2 regions of the Marinactinospora rubrisoli genome follow, and region 1 is predicted to be linked to the other one. Evidence: predicted binding sites of a transcription regulator. Region 1 holds the regulator's gene; the other holds the start of a gene.

The links. Region 1 encodes HrcA, which represses chaperone genes, less so after heat shock. Its sites were predicted from a motif close to TTGGCACTCTCNNNNNGAGAGTGCCAA; they were not measured.
Region 2: the regulator HrcA is predicted to act here: its motif matches at 5,785-5,811, upstream of groES (co-chaperone GroES).

The regions. Positions count from the first base shown of each region.
Region 1 covers NZ_JBHTBH010000008.1:212,704-220,111, forward strand. The annotation lists gene hemW (radical SAM family heme chaperone HemW) at 1-459, shown strand, start outside; gene ACFQRF_RS17960 (DUF4870 domain-containing protein) at 503-1,141, opposite strand; gene ACFQRF_RS17965 (DUF4870 domain-containing protein) at 1,421-2,542, opposite strand; gene ACFQRF_RS17970 (DUF3097 domain-containing protein) at 2,735-3,577, opposite strand; gene hrcA (heat-inducible transcriptional repressor HrcA) at 3,884-4,897, shown strand; gene dnaJ (molecular chaperone DnaJ) at 4,898-6,043, shown strand; gene ACFQRF_RS17985 (16S rRNA (uracil(1498)-N(3))-methyltransferase) at 6,161-6,913, shown strand; gene ACFQRF_RS17990 (hypothetical protein) at 6,967-7,408, opposite strand, start outside.
Region 2 covers NZ_JBHTBH010000007.1:352,868-360,275, forward strand. The annotation lists gene ACFQRF_RS16910 (SDR family NAD(P)-dependent oxidoreductase) at 9-836, shown strand; gene ACFQRF_RS16915 (DNA-binding protein) at 913-1,362, shown strand; gene ACFQRF_RS16920 (apolipoprotein A-IV repeat region-like domain-containing protein) at 1,484-4,009, opposite strand; gene ACFQRF_RS16925 (class I SAM-dependent methyltransferase) at 4,422-5,723, opposite strand; gene groES (co-chaperone GroES) at 5,897-6,235, shown strand; gene groL (chaperonin GroEL) at 6,346-7,408, shown strand, end outside.

The sequences.
Region 1 (7,408 bases):
CTGATGGCCGACGAACTGCTGGCCGCCGCCGGGCTGCACTGGTACGAGGTCTCCAACTGGGCGGCCACCCCCGAGGCGCGCAGCCGGCACAACCTGCTCTACTGGACCGGCGGCGACTGGTGGGGCGTCGGACCGGGCGCGCACAGCCATGTCGGCGGGACGCGCTGGTGGAACGTCAAGCACCCGGCCGCCTACGCCGCCCGCCTCGCCGACGGCGGCACCCCCGCCCAGGCGCGCGAGGTGCTCGGCGCCGCCGACCGCCGGTTCGAGCGGATCCTGCTGGAGCTGCGCATCGCCGAGGGCTGCCCGCTGGAACTCCTGGACGACGCCGGCCTGCGCGCGGCCAAGGCCGCGGTGGCCGATGGCCTGCTGGACGCGGCCGCACACGCCCGGGGCCGGGCCGTCCTCACCCGGCGCGGCCGGCTGCTCGCCGACGCGGTGGTGCGCGACCTCACCTGACTGCGGGGTGAGCCGGCACGGCCGGCCCACCCGGCACGCCGGGTTACTTCACCATCCGGATGCTCATCGGATAGCGGTACAGCTCGCCGCGGTTGGCCGCCATCGTGGCCATGATCGCGAAGACGATGATCGCCACGTAGACCGCGAGGAACGTCAGGATCCCGATGAACACGATCATCAGGAACCCGGAGACCACGAGCCCGATCGCCATGGTGATCTGGAAGTTCAGGGCCTCGACCGCGTGCGCGCGCACCCACGGCGATTCGTCCTTCTTCATGATGAAGACGATGAGGGGCGCGACGAAGCCCAGGATGATGCCACCGACGTGCGCCATGAGCGCGTACATCTGGTCGTCGGTGCCCGGCCGGGGCCGGGGATTCTCACCCTGCTGGGCGTAGTCCTGGCCGTACCCCTGCTGTCCGTATCCCTGCTGGCCGTAGGGGGCGGGCGCGGGCGGCTGGCCGTAGGGCTGCTGGCCGTACCCCGGCTGCCCGCCGGTCGGCTGCTGCTGGCCGTAACCGGGCTGTCCTCCCGTCTGGGGCTGCTGGCCGTACCCGGGCTGCCCGCCGGTCTGCGGGGCGCCGTAGGAGGGGCCGCCGCCGGGGGGCGGGCCGTAGCCCCCGGGGTAGCCGTGCTGGCCTTGGCCACCGTCGTAGGGCGGCTGAGGGTAGGGGTTGCTCATGCTCTTCCTCGTTGTTCCTGCCCGCGCGGTCGAGCACGGACGTACGGAGGCGGATGATCCACCGGACGGGCCGCCGGCCCCTCGTCTGCGGGGCGGTCGGGGAAGGCCGTGCGGACGCGGCGCGACCGCTCCCACCGACACCCCCGGCCGTGGTCCGTGTGGTGATGTGCTGTCGAACCTACCCGCGCGACGTCACGGTACGCGAACGGCCGGTGCCGTCCAGGAATCGGACGGCGCCGGCCGTTCGGCGGTTCCACCCCGCGCGACGGTGCGCGGCGGTCACCTCACGAGGCGCACCGCCACCGGGTAGCGGTACCAGCGCCCCCGCGTCACCCCGACCGCGGCGAGGATCCCCAGCACGATCGAGACCAGCCACACCGCGACGATCAGCAGGGACCCGATCCAGGACCACGTGTAGGCGTACATGCCCAGCCCGATGTACACCGCCCACATGACGAGGTAGGGCACCACCAGCGTGAGCTGGAAGTTCAGCGCCTCGGCGGCGTGGTGGCGGACGAAGGACCGCTGCCCGGACGGGCCGGGCCGGCCGCGCCTGAGCAGGTACACCACCAGCGCGGGAAGCCAGCCGGCGCAGCCCATGATCACCCCCGACAGGTGCGCGATCATCGACCAGGTGATCTCGTCGGCACCGCCCTCCGTCGGCTGCTGCGGACCCGCGGCCGGCTGCGGAGCCCCCGCCGGCGGGTAGGACTGCGGGCCGGCGGCCTGCGGCGGATACCCGCCCGGCCCGCCGAAGCCCGGCCCGGGGTAGCCGGTCTGGGCGGGCTGCTCCCCGGTGGAGCGGGCGTGCCCCGGCCGGTCGCCCGGCTCGGCGTACCCGCCCGCGCGCGGCGGCTGCGGCTGCTCGCCGGTGGGCCAGGCGTGACCGGGCTGTGGGCCGGTGCCGGGGTGTCCCGCGTAGTGCGGCCGTCCCGGATACCCCGGCTGCCCGCTAGGCGGGGGGAACCCGGGCCGGCCGGTACCGGACTGTTCGTGTTCGGCCTGGAACGGGGGAGCCGGCCGGCCGTAACCCGCCGGTGGCTGCGGAGTGGGGTACGCCGGCTGCTCGCCCGTGGGCCGGCCGTAGCCGGGGCCGGGCGGCTGGGGAGCGGAGTACCCTCGCTGCTCGCCCGTCGGCTGGCCGTACCCGTAGCCGGGCGGCTGAGCGGCCGGCGGGTGGTGTCCCGGATGCGCCGGCTGCCCGCCGGTGGGCGGGCCCGCCGGGGGCGGCGGCGCGTCGGAGGGATACCCGCCCCGCGGCCGATCCGGGTGGCCGGCCGGCTCCCCGGGTGCGGGCCACGAGGCGCCGGGCGGGCCACCGGCGTCCGCCCGCCCGTAGCCGGGCTGGCCGCCCGTGGGCGGTTCCTGGGGCGATGGCTGGTTGGGCGGTGTCTCGCTCATGCTGTCCCTTGGCTGTGCCGGTTGCGATCGGGCGGAGTAGCGTGCGGACGCTCTCCGCGGGCGGGCGCGGCGAAAGCCCGCCCGGGCGGCGGCCCGCCCGCGCGAGTCGCCTCGCCGGCGCATCGGGCCGCCCGATGGGCCGGCGCGCTCCGGCGGCGCCGTCCGCCGTGGAAACGACCCATCAGACCGACCCTAACCTCCGTCCGCGTGCGCGGCGGTGACGAAGTCGATCAGTTCTTCGACGCGTCCCAGCAGCTCCGGTTCCAGATCCGTGAAAGAACGCACCGATCCGAGGATGCGCCGCCACGCCGCGCCGGTGTCCGCGGGCCAGCCGAGCGCCGCGACGACGCCCTCCTTCCACGGCACTCCGCGGGGCACGTCCGGCCAGGCGGCGATCCCCACCGCGGCCGGCTTCACCGCGGCCCACACGTCCACGAACGGGTGGCCGAGCACCAGCACGTTCGGTGACGCGACCCGCCCGGCGATCCGGCTCTCCTTGGAGCCGGGGACCAGGTGGTCCACCAGGACGCCGAGCCGCCGCTGCGGACCGGGGGCGAAGTCCGCGACGAGTTCCGGAAGACGGTCCACGCCCTCCAGGTACTCCACCACGACCCCCTCCACCCGCAGGTCGTGGCCCCAGACGCGCTCCACCAGCTCGGCGTCGTGCAGGCCCTCGACGTAGATGCGGCTCTCCCGGGCCACCCGCGAGCGCAGCCCGCGGACCGCGATCGACCCGGAGGCGCTGCGCACCGGCCCGGACGGCGCCGAGGGAGCCGGCCGGACGAGGGTGACCGGCTCGCCGTCGACCAGGAACGCCGCCGGGGCCAGATCGAAGACTCGGTGCCGGCCGTGCCGGTCCTCCAGCGTCACCGTGGCCTTGTCCACACCCACGACCGCGCCGCAGAAAGCCTCGTCCGCGGACTCCACCACCAGCCCGTGCTCGGCCGGGACCTCGCGGACCCGGCCTCTGCGCGGCCGCCGCCAGTCGCCGGCGAGGACGTCGCGGCCGTACCTGCCGCCGGAGTCAGTACCCACGGCCCGCGATTGTACTGATGTAGGGCGGCGGTGCCGGCGCGGCGGCGACCGGAGCCGGACGGGCGCCGGACGCGCGGATCGTCATGGGCTCGTGATCTCGCCGAATCGGGGCCGTCGGTCGGCCGTGAAAGGATCAGCCGACCCGGATTCCGGTCCTTTCCCCCGTCTCGGGCGGCCCGCGACGAGACGAACCCCCGTTTACGGGGAACACCATTCGGCGAGGCCTCGGCCGCCAGGAGGGGGACCGCGTCGACGGAGCCGCATAGAATTAGCACTTAAGACCACGGAGTGCCAGGAGGTGAGCGCGTGCTCGACGACCGAAAACTCGCGGTGCTGCGTGCCATCGTCGAGGACTACGTGTCCACGAACGAGCCGGTGGGGTCGAAGGCGCTTGTCGACCGGCACGGCCTCGGTGTCTCGCCTGCGACCATCCGCAACGACATGGTGGCCCTGGAGGAAGAGGGCTACATCGCCCAACCGCACACGAGCGCGGGCCGGGTGCCCACCGACAAGGGCTACCGGCTCTTCGTCGACCGGCTGTCCACGGTGAAACCCCTGTCCGCCGCCGAACGCCGGGCGATCGAGACCTTCCTCTCCGGCGCCGTCGACCTCGACGAGATCGTAGGCCGCACGGTCCGTCTGCTGGCGCAGCTGACCCGTCAGGTCGCCATCGTGCAGTACCCGTCGCTGACCCGGTCCTCCGTGCAGCACGTCGAACTCGTGCCGCTCGGGCAGCAGCGGGTCATGATGGTCCTCATCACCAACACCGGCCGCGTCGAACAGCGGGTCATCGACGGTCTCGACCGGGTCACCGACGACTCGGTCGAGAACCTGCGCACGGTGCTCAACCAGGCGCTGGTCGGCAGATGGCTGACCGACGTGCCCCCGGCGGTCTCCGATCTGCCGGGGCGGCTGCCCGCCGAGGACCGGGTACTGGCCGCGTCGGTGCTGTCGGTGCTGCTGGAGAGCCTCGTGGAGAAGCACGAGGAGAAGATCGTGCTCGGCGGAACCGCCAACCTCGCCGCCGTGGACTTCTCGGCCAGCCTCCGCGGTGTGCTGGAGGCACTGGAAGAAAACGTGGTTCTCATCCGTTTGCTGGGTGAGGCCGGGGATCCTTCCATGCTCACGGTCCGCATCGGCGCGGAGAACTCCCACGAGGGCCTGCAGTCGACCTCGATCGTGTCAGCGGGTTACGGCATCGGCGACCGGTCGCTGGCGAAACTGGGTGTGGTCGGCCCGACTCGAATGGACTACCCGGGAACGATGGGAGCGGTACGCGCAGTGGCAAGATACGTCGGTCAGATCTTGGCGGGGCAGTAAGTGTCCAGGGACTACTACGAGATCCTCGGGGTGCGTCGCGACGCGTCCAAGGACGAGGTCAAGAAGGCATACCGCCGCCTGGCGCGCGAACTCCACCCCGACGTCAACCCCGATCCGGTCACCCAGGAACGCTTCAAGGAGGTCACCCAGGCGTACGAGGTGCTCTCCGACCCGGAGAAGCGCCGGATGTACGACATGGGCGTGGACCCGTTCGCCCCGGCGGGCGCCGGCGGCGGCCCCGGCGGGTTCGGCAACGCCGGGTTCCCGTTCGACGACATCGTGAACGCCTTCTTCGGCGGGGGAGCCACCGGCCGGCGCGGCGCCCGCGACCGGGCGCGGCGCGGGCGCAGCATCAAGGTGCGCATCGAGCTCGACCTCGCCGAGACCGCGTTCGGCGTCACCAAGGACGTCACGTTCCCCACGGCCGTGCTGTGCGACACCTGTCAGGGTGAGGGCACCGCCAAGGGCAGTCACCGCGAGACCTGCGACATGTGCTCGGGCCGCGGTGAGATCTCCGAGGTCGCGCGTTCGTTCCTCGGCCAGGTCATGACGACCCGGCCCTGCCCCCAGTGCGCCGGACAGGGCACCGTCATCCGCAACCCCTGCCCGGACTGCGCCGGGGAGGGACGGGTGCGCGAGACCGTCACCCGCAAGGTGCAGATCCCGGCGGGCGTCGAGGACGGCACGCAGATCCAGCTGGCCGGCGAGGGCGAGATCGGCCCCAACGGCGGCCCGCGCGGCGACATCTTCCTGGAGGTGGTGCAGCGTCCGCATCCGCTGTTCGAGCGCCGCGGCGACGACCTGCACTGCACCGTCGCCGTTCCCATGACGGCGGCGGCCCTGGGCGCGTCGCTGACCATCGAGACGCTCGACGGCACCGAGGAGATCGACCTGCGGCCGGGCACCAACTCCGGCCACGTGATCACCCTGGACGGGCGCGGCACCCGGCACCTCAACGCGCCGGGGCGCGGCGACCTGCTGATCCGGGTCAACGTCGAGACCCCCAGCAAGCTCGACGAGGAACAGGAGGCGTTGCTGCGCAAGTTCGCGGAGCTGCGCGGCGAGGACCACCCGCCCGGCAAGTTCAGCCCGGGGCACGGAAACTTCTTCTCACGGCTGCGCGACGCCTTCAACGGCTCGCGGTGAGGCCGACCGCACGCCGTCCCGTCCCGACCGACCCGGCCACGGCCGGATCCGCCGCCCCCGCCGGGCGTGCCGGGTCCGGCCGTCGCCCGTGAGGGCGGCAGAACCCACGGAGAGCAGATGACACCCCCGGTTTTCCTGACAGGCTCCGGCGATCTCGACCACGACCGGGTGGTGCTCGCCGGCCCCGAGGGCCGGCACGCCGCGACCGTTCGGCGGCTGAGGGTGGGCGAGCGTGTCGATCTGGCCGACGGTGACGGGACGCGGGCACGGTGCGTGGTCACCGACGTGGGCCGGGACACCGTCGCGCTCGCCGTCGAGGAGCGGCGGCACGAACCGGCGCCCGCCCCGCGGCTGACGGTGGTGCAGGCGCTGCCCAAGGGCGACCGCGGTGAACTCGCGGTGGAGGTCATGACCGAGGCGGGGGTGGACGCGATCGTGCCGTGGCCGGCCGAGCGCTGTGTCACCCGCTGGAAGCCGGACCGGGCCGCCAAGGCGCTGGGCCGGTGGCGTTCGGCCGCGCGCGAGGCGGCGAAGCAGGCGCGGCGCAGCCGGGTCCCCGAGGTCGCCGAGCCCGCGGCCACCGCCGAGGTCGCCGAGCTGCTCGGTGCCGCGGCCGTCGGCATCGTGCTGCACGAGGAGACCGACCAGCGGCTGTCCGCCTTGCCGCTGCCCGAGGCCGTGACCCCCGGCGGGACCGGGGGCGAGATCGTGCTGGTGGTGGGCCCCGAGGGCGGCTTCACCGACACCGAACTGACGGCGTTCGACCGCGCGGGCGCCGTGCGCGCACTGCTCGGCCCGAGCGTGCTGCGCACCTCGACCGCGGGCGTGGCCGCCCTCTCCGTGCTGCAGGCCCGCTGCGGGCGCTGGTGACCGCCGGAGCCCGCGGCGGTGGGCGCGCCGCCTGACGCACGGGGCGCGCCGGGTCAGTGCACGGGCGCCGTGGGGCCGCTCGCGGTGTCGCTGCCCTCCGCGGGCGGGGCGCTGGGGTCGTCCGGCGCGTCCGGGGCCGGCGTGGTGGTGCCGCCGCCCGGCTCGGTCTCCTCACCGTCGCCGCCCGGATGCTCCCCGCTCGGGTCGCCGTCGCCCGCTCCGTCGTCGTCGGGCGAGGAGGGCTGCGGTGACGGGACGCAGCCCGGCCCGGCCGGCGCCTCCTCGTCCTCGGCGTCGAGGTCGGGGGACGCCGAGGGGCTGCGCTCGGCCGTGGGGCTCGGCGCCGGGCCGAGGCACATCGGGGTGGCCCCGGTGCCGCTGAGCGGATCGCCGCTCTCGGCCTCGGGGGTGGGCGAGGTCCGCGGCCCGGCGGGGCGGTCGGGGTCGTCGTCGGTGGCGGACGGCTCCTCCAGATGGTCGCCCGCGTTCGCCGGA
Region 2 (7,408 bases), on a different contig from region 1:
AGACGAACATGCCGAAGACATACGTGATCACCGGCGGGACCGACGGCATCGGGGCGGCGGTGGCCCGCGCGCTGTTCCGGCGGGGCGACCACGTGGTGCTGGTCGGGACCGATCCGGTGAAGGGGGACCGGCTGGTCCGCGAGGCGGGCGATGCCAGGGGGAGCGCGTCCTTCCTGTCGGCGGATCTCAGCCTGGTGTCGGAGACCCGGCGGGTGGCGCGCGAGGTCGCCGGGGCGCACGCGGCGGTCGACGGACTCCTCCTGTGCGCCCGGTTCTTCCAGACGCGCCGCCGGGTGACCTCGGAAGGGTTCGAGCACAACTTCGCGCTCTTCTACCTGAGCCGGCTCGTCCTCGGCTACGGGCTGCTCGGCTCGCTGGAGCGGGCGGACGGTCCGGTGATCGTCAACGTCGCCGGGCCCGGCGGCGACACCCCGATCGACTGGGACGACCTGCAGAGCGCGCGCGAGTACGACGGCGTCCGCGCGATGTTCGTCACGGGACGGTTCAACGACCTGCTCGGCGTCACCTTCGCCGAGCGCCACGGCGCGGGGCCGGTGCGGTACGTGCTGTTCCAGCCCGGAACGACGGCCACCGGTTTCGCGGGCGACTACGACCCGCCGACCCGGCGGTTCGTCGAACGGCAGCGGGCCCAGGCGAAACCCGCCGCGGTGGTGGCCCCGCCGATCCTCCGGCTCCTGGACCACCCGCCCGCCGAACCGCTCAGCGCTTTCGGCATGGACGGCCGCATCGACGTGCGGAACGAACTCTTCTCCTCCGCGGCGGCGGCGCGGCTCGCGGCGGCGACGGAGGACCTGCTGGCGTCCCGGGTGGGCTGACGGCGACGAACCAATGTGAACGTTTCGTTCAAAATATTAGGTTGAAAATTGATCGTTGAAGGAGGAGAGTGGAGACATGAACGGTTCCCCGGACACCCCTGACTCCGCTTTCGCCCCGCCCGACCCCGACGACGCCCGCCGTCGTCGCGAGTACGCGGCACTGTTCCGCATCACCGAACGCCACGGCGGCGAGGACCGCCGGATCCCCCTGGAGCCGCTGGACGCGGTCCGCCGGGTGGCCGACCTCGCGGCCGGGTCGCGGCGCTCCGGAGCGGCCGAGCCCGCGGTGGACACCGCCGACCTCACCGCGGCGCTCAGCCTGCTGCCTCGGGTCCGGGCCGACGTCGACGCCCTGGAGAGCGGCCTGCTGCAGATGGCGCGCGGCCGCGGCATGACGTGGCAGGAGATCGCGTTCGGACTGGGCCTGGGCAGCCCGCAGGCGGCGCGGCAGCGGTACGAGAGGCTCACCGGCCGTGCCGAGCGGACCGTGCCGGCCGACGGCGCCGCCGAAGGCGGCGCCGCGTAGCGGGCCGCGGTCGCCACTCGGTGGCGGAGCGGCCGGAGACCCCGTCGGCCGGGACGCGCGCACGAGAACGGGGGCCGGCCCCACCGGGCCGGCCCCCGCTGGCGTCACGGGACCCGAGGGCTCACTCGTCGTCCTCGTCGTCCTCGATCACCCGGCGCTTCTTCTTACCGTCGCGGCCCGGGCGCAGCAGCGCCTCGGCCAGCGCGAGCATCGTCTCCTCCAGCGTGGCCAGCCGCTTGGTGACGTCGTCGTGCGACGTCTCCACGGCCTCGCTGATGGTCTCCTCGAACTCGTGCCGGTCCGGCCGGGCACGGACCTCGCTGAGCAGCGGGTCGAGGGAGTCACCGAGTTTGCGGCTGATCTCCTCGAACCGGTCGGTGTGGTCCACGACCGGCCGGTCCACCAGCTCGGACAGCCGACGGTGCACCTCGCTGACCTCCAGGGCGGCGGGCAACTGCCCGAGACGCTGGTTGACCGCCTCCAGACGATCGTCGATCGCCTCCAGCCGGCCATCGACGCCGTCGAACTGGCCGTGCACGCCCTCGAACTTGCCCTCGACGCCGGTGACCCGGCCCTCGATGCCGTCCAGGCGGCCGTTGACGCCGTCGATGCGGCCGTCCAGCCCGTCGATCTTGCCTTCGACGCCCTCGAAGCTGCCCTCGAAGTGACCCTCGAAGGTGTCGAAGCGGTCGGCCAGCCGCCCGAGGCCGTGCTCGAACCGGCCGGTGAGCGACGTGTGCTGGCTCTCCACCTTGCCGGTGATCGAGTTCAGGTGCCCGTCGATCCGTGCGGTCAGCTCGCGGTCCTGCTGCTGCAAGCGGCTCTCCACGGACTCGCGGTGCTCGGCGAACTGGCCCGCGAGCGCCTCGTGCTGCTCGGCGGCGCGGGCGGTCAGCGACTGGACGCTCTCGTCCAGCGCGCCGCGCAGCTCGGCACTGCTGGCCTCGCTCCGCTCCGCTAGCGCGGCGAGGGCGGCGTTGGTCTCGGTCACCGTGCCGCGCAGTTCGGTCACGGCGGCGGTGGCCTCCGCGTGATGCCCCTCGACCTTGGCCCGCAGTCCCTCGGCGGTCTCGGTGAGGGCACCGCGCAGCTGCTCGTGCTGCTGCTCGTCACGCTCGCGCAGTTCCGCGGCCTGCCGCTCCAGCTGCTCGTGGAGGTCGGTGCGCTGCTGGCGCAGCTGGCCGCGCAGTTCGCCCAGCCGCTCCTCGGTCTCGCTCGCGAGCTTGAGGACCGCGCTGTTGGCGTCCGCAACGGCGGCGGTGGCCTCCGCGTGGTTCTCCTCGGCCTGCGTGCTGAGCAGCTCGACGCTCTCGGACAGCGCCGTGGCGAGCGCGGCGCGGTGCTCGTCGCTCTTGCCGCTGAGGGTCGCGACGCCCTCCGCCAGCTTGCTGGTGACGGCGTCGTGCTGCTCGTCGGCCTTGCTGGTGAGCGCCTGGGCGGTCTCTTCGAGCTTGCTGGTGACGGCGTCGTGGTGGTCGTCGCTCTTGGTGGCGAGGGTGTCGACGCCTTCGCGGAATCGCTCGGTGAGGGTCGTGGTGTTCTCGGTGAGCTTGGCGGTGACGGCCTCGTGCTGCTCGTCGGCCTTGCTCGCGAGGGCCTGGGCGGTCTCTTCGAGCTTGCTGGTGACGGCGTCGTGCTGCTGGTCGGCCTTGCCGCTGAGGGTCGCGACGCCTTCCGCCAGCTTGGTGGTGACGGCGTCGTGGTGGTCGTCGCTCTTGGTGGCGAGGGTGTCGACGCCTTCGCGGAGCCGCTCGGTGAGGGTCGTGGTGTTCTCGGTGAGCTTGGCGGTGACGGCGTCGTGCTGCTCGTCGGCCTTGCTCGCGAGCGTCCGGACGCCCTCGTCCAGCCGGCCGGTGATGGCGGTCTGCTGCTCCTCGCCGCGGCTGATCACGGCCTCGTGCTGTTCGCGCAGCGTCGCACCAAGGGCCTCGTGGTGCTCGGTGAACGTCCGGGTCAGGGCCTCCCGGCCCTCCTCGACCACCCGCTCCAGCGCCTCGCGTCCCTGGGCGATGGCGGCGGTGACCTCCGTGTGCCGCTCGTCCGCCCGGCCCAGCGCCGCCTCGTGCCGCTCGTCCACGCGGTCCCGGACACCGGCGACCGCCTCGGACAGTTCCGCCGACCGGGAGGTCAGCGTCTCCAGTGAACCGTCGATCAGGGTGAACCGGGCCTCCACCGCCGCGGCGAGCTGCGTCACGCGCTCGCTGAGGGCGTCGACCTGGCCGGCGGTCCGCACCGCCGTCTCGGTCAGCCCCTGCAGGCGGCTCAGCGCGGTGTCGAGTTCCCCCGCGATGCCGGTGACGTCGGCGCGCAGGGCGGGGAGTTCACCGACCGGCTTGACCCGCTCTCCGACCTGCTCGATGTGCTCGGCGAGGGTCTCGGCCCACTCCGGGGGCCGGCTGGTCAGCTCGTCGACCCGGGACTGGACGGCGGCGACCGCCTCGGCCAGCGTGGTGAACTCGCGCTCTCGGAACTCACGGAGCAGCCATTCCATGCCCTCCAGTCGCTGGCGCATCTCCTCGGTGACCGCGCCCTGCGATTTCTGCTCCGAGATCTGGTCCTGCGCGGCTCGCGAGAGGAGTTCCCGCATACGGTCGGAGATCCCGGTCTGACCTCCCCCGTTGAGGAAGTTCTGGTTGCTCTGTTCCACCGAGGTGCTCCTTTTGATGTGGCGCCTCCCATCCGCTTCGACCTCGGATGGGCGGTGTTCTCGTCGGAGTCTGGCAGGCCGTGCGGTCCGCGGAAAGGGGCGTACAGGGCACACGAGGCGCCCACAGAGTCACCGACGGCAGTGCCCTGCCTACTGGTTGTAGGGGGTGCAGGTGATGACGAGACTGCCTTTTCGGCCGATGTCCCGTCGGTCGGACGTGATACGCCGCCAGAGGAATCCACGAGAAGGGAGAAGGATTCAGCGGAGATCAGTCTAACGACACGGAACTCCGCTGCCTGGGCGGTGGCGTAAAGGACAGAGTTTTCTGCTTCACCCGACTATGGGAGAGCTGGCGCTTTTTCCGGAGTTCGTCACCATGTCGGGAGTAGGTGTGTTTTGTCCGGTTTGTCGATCATGTGGCGCTGACCTCGGCACACAGCAGGCAGATCGGGCGATCGCCCACCCGGGTGAGCACCACGACGACCGAGTTGGGGCCCGACGGACGCAGATCGCGCCGCAGCCGCTCGACGTCCACCGCCGATCCGCGTTTCTTAATCGTTACGATCCCGACCCGTCGCTCCCGCAGCACCGCCCGCAGTCGCTTCAGGGAGAACGGCAGCACCTCCAGCACCTCGTAGGCCCGGCAGAACGGGGTCGGCACCAGCCGGTCGGCGGTGATGTAGGCGATGTGCGGATCCAGCAGCGCACCGTCCACCCGCGCCGCCGCCTCGGCCACCAGGTGGGCGCGCACCACGGCGCCGTCCGGCTCGTAGAGATAACGCCGGGGTGCGGCCACCGGCGGGTCGCCGAGGCCGGGATCGGCCACGAGGACGGCCGGTGCGGCCGGGCCGTCCCCGGACGCGCCGGGCCCAGGGCGGGTGTCGCGCAGCAGCGTGGCCTGCCGCGGCGCGCCGCGCAGCGGGCCGAACCACAGCGCCGCCTCCTTCACCTCGCCGTCGACCGAGATCCACTCGGCGGTGGCGTCCGGCGGCACCAGTTCGTGCGGCAGTCCCGGGGCCGCCTTGACGCAGGCGGCCGGCGCGCCGCGAGCGAGGTCGAGAACGGTCCGCCACGGCGGCGCGTAGGAGTCGGGGTCGAAGATGCGGCCACGCCGCCCGCGCCGTGCGGGATCACACAGGACGGCCGCGTACCGCCCGGGCGGGGTGTGCGTGACGTCGCCCTCGCGCACGCGGGCCAGATCGCCCAGCCCCAGCGCCTCGACGTTCGCGGCGGCGACCGCGGCGGTGACCGGGTCGAGGTCGACTCCCTCCACCGGGACCCCGGCGCGCGCCAGCGCCGTGAGGTCGGCGCCGATCCCACAGCACAGGTCGCCGACCATCGACCCCTCCGGCACGGTTACGCCGAGGGCGAACCGGTGGGCGCGGTAGCGCGCGACCACGCCGCGGGTGGCCTGCTCCAGGCCCGCGGGGGTGAAGTACATCCGATCCGCCGCCGCACCGAACTTCTCCCGGGCGCGCCCGCGCAGCCGTGCCTGGGTCATCGCGGCGTTGACCAGCTCGGCGGTTCCGGCCGTTTCCCCGCCGGGGCCGGCGGGGAAGGCACCGTCGGTTTCGGCCGCGCGCCGCAACCGGGTCGCGGCGGCCAGCGGGTCGGCCTCGATCTCGGCGGCGTCGGCCTGGGCGAGCAGCCACTGGCCGGCCGGAGTGAGCAGCGCTTGAAAGGCCGCGGCAGCCGAGATTTGCCCGCTTGTCACCCTGCTGTTCCCCCGTGACCTGTTGTTTGACGGGCTGGGTGGGCCCGGCTATGTTCCCATATTGGCACTCTCAGCGGTAGAGTGCTAATCGCGACGAGGCCGGTCTGGGCACCCGCGACGACAGGCCGCCGTGGTCGCCCCTTTGCCAGCATGCCGTTTCGAAACATCGAATCATGAAGGGGGAGGTCACAACCGTGTCGACCGCCACCGCTAGCAAGACCGTGCTCAAGCCGCTTGAGGACCGCGTCGTCGTCAAGCCGCTCGAAGCCGAGCAGACCACCGCCTCCGGCCTGGTCATCCCGGACACCGCCAAGGAGAAGCCGCAGGAGGGCGAGGTCCTCGCGGTGGGCCCGGGCCGCTGGGACGACGAGGGCGAGAACCGCATCCCGCTCGACGTCAAGGTCGGCGACGTCGTTCTCTACAGCAAGTACGGCGGCACCGAGGTCAAGTACAACAACGAGGACTACCTCGTCCTCTCCGCCCGCGACCTGCTCGCGGTCGTCGAGAAGTAACGTCTCGGGACTCCCCGACGTCAGTGAGCTGACAGCCCGCCCCGGCCGGCCGATCGCCGGACGGGGCGGTTCGATTTCGGACGTACTTGCAAGGACTGAGGACCCAACCGATGCCGAAGATCCTGGAATTCAAGGACGACGCGCGGCGCTCGCTGGAGCGCGGCGTCGACCGCCTCGCCGACGCCGTCAAGGTCACGCTCGGCCCGCGCGGCCGCAACGTCGTCATCGACAAGAAGTTCGGTGCGCCGACCATCACCAACGACGGTGTGACCGTCGCCCGTGAGGTCGAGCTGGACGACCCGTACGAGAACCTGGGCGCCCAGCTCGTCAAGGAGGTCGCCACCAAGACCAACGACGCCGCCGGTGACGGCACCACGACCGCCACCGTGCTCGCCCAGGCGCTGGTGCGCGAGGGCCTGCGCAGCGTGGCCGCCGGTGCGTCCCCCACCTCCCTGAAGAAGGGCATCGACGCGGCCGCGCAGCGGGTCTCGGAGATCCTGCTCGCCGGCGCGCGCGAGGTGGAGGAGCGCGGCGACATCGCCTACGTGGCCACCAACTCCGCGCAGGACCAGCAGATCGGCGACCTGATCGCCGAGGCGTTCGACAAGGTCGGCAAGGACGGTGTCATCACCGTCGAGGAGGCCCCGACCTTCGGCCTGTCCCTCGACTTCACCGAGGGCCTGCAGTTCGACAAGGGCTACACCTCGCCGTACTTCGTGACCGACGGCGACCGCCAGGAGGCGGTGCTCGAAGACGCGATCATCCTGATCAACCAGGGCAAGATCTCCAACCTGAACGAGCTCCTCCCGCTGCTGGAGAAGGTCGTCCAGACCAAGAAGCCGCTGCTGATCATCGCCGAGGACATCGAGGGCGACGCCCTCGGTGCGCTGGTCCTCAACAAGATGCGCGGCGCCCTCAACGTCGCCGCGGTCAAGGCGCCCGGCTTCGGCGAGCGCCGCAAGGCCATGCTGCAGGACATCGCGATCCTCACCGGCGGTCAGGTCATCGCCGAGGAGGTCGGCCTCACCCTGGAGAACGCCGAGCTCGACGCGCTGGGCAGCGCTCGCCGCATCACGGTGACCAAGGACGCCACCACGATCGTGGACGGCGCCGGGGCCCAGTCCGAGGTCGACGACCGCATCCGCCAGATCCGCAAGGAGATCGAGGCGAGCG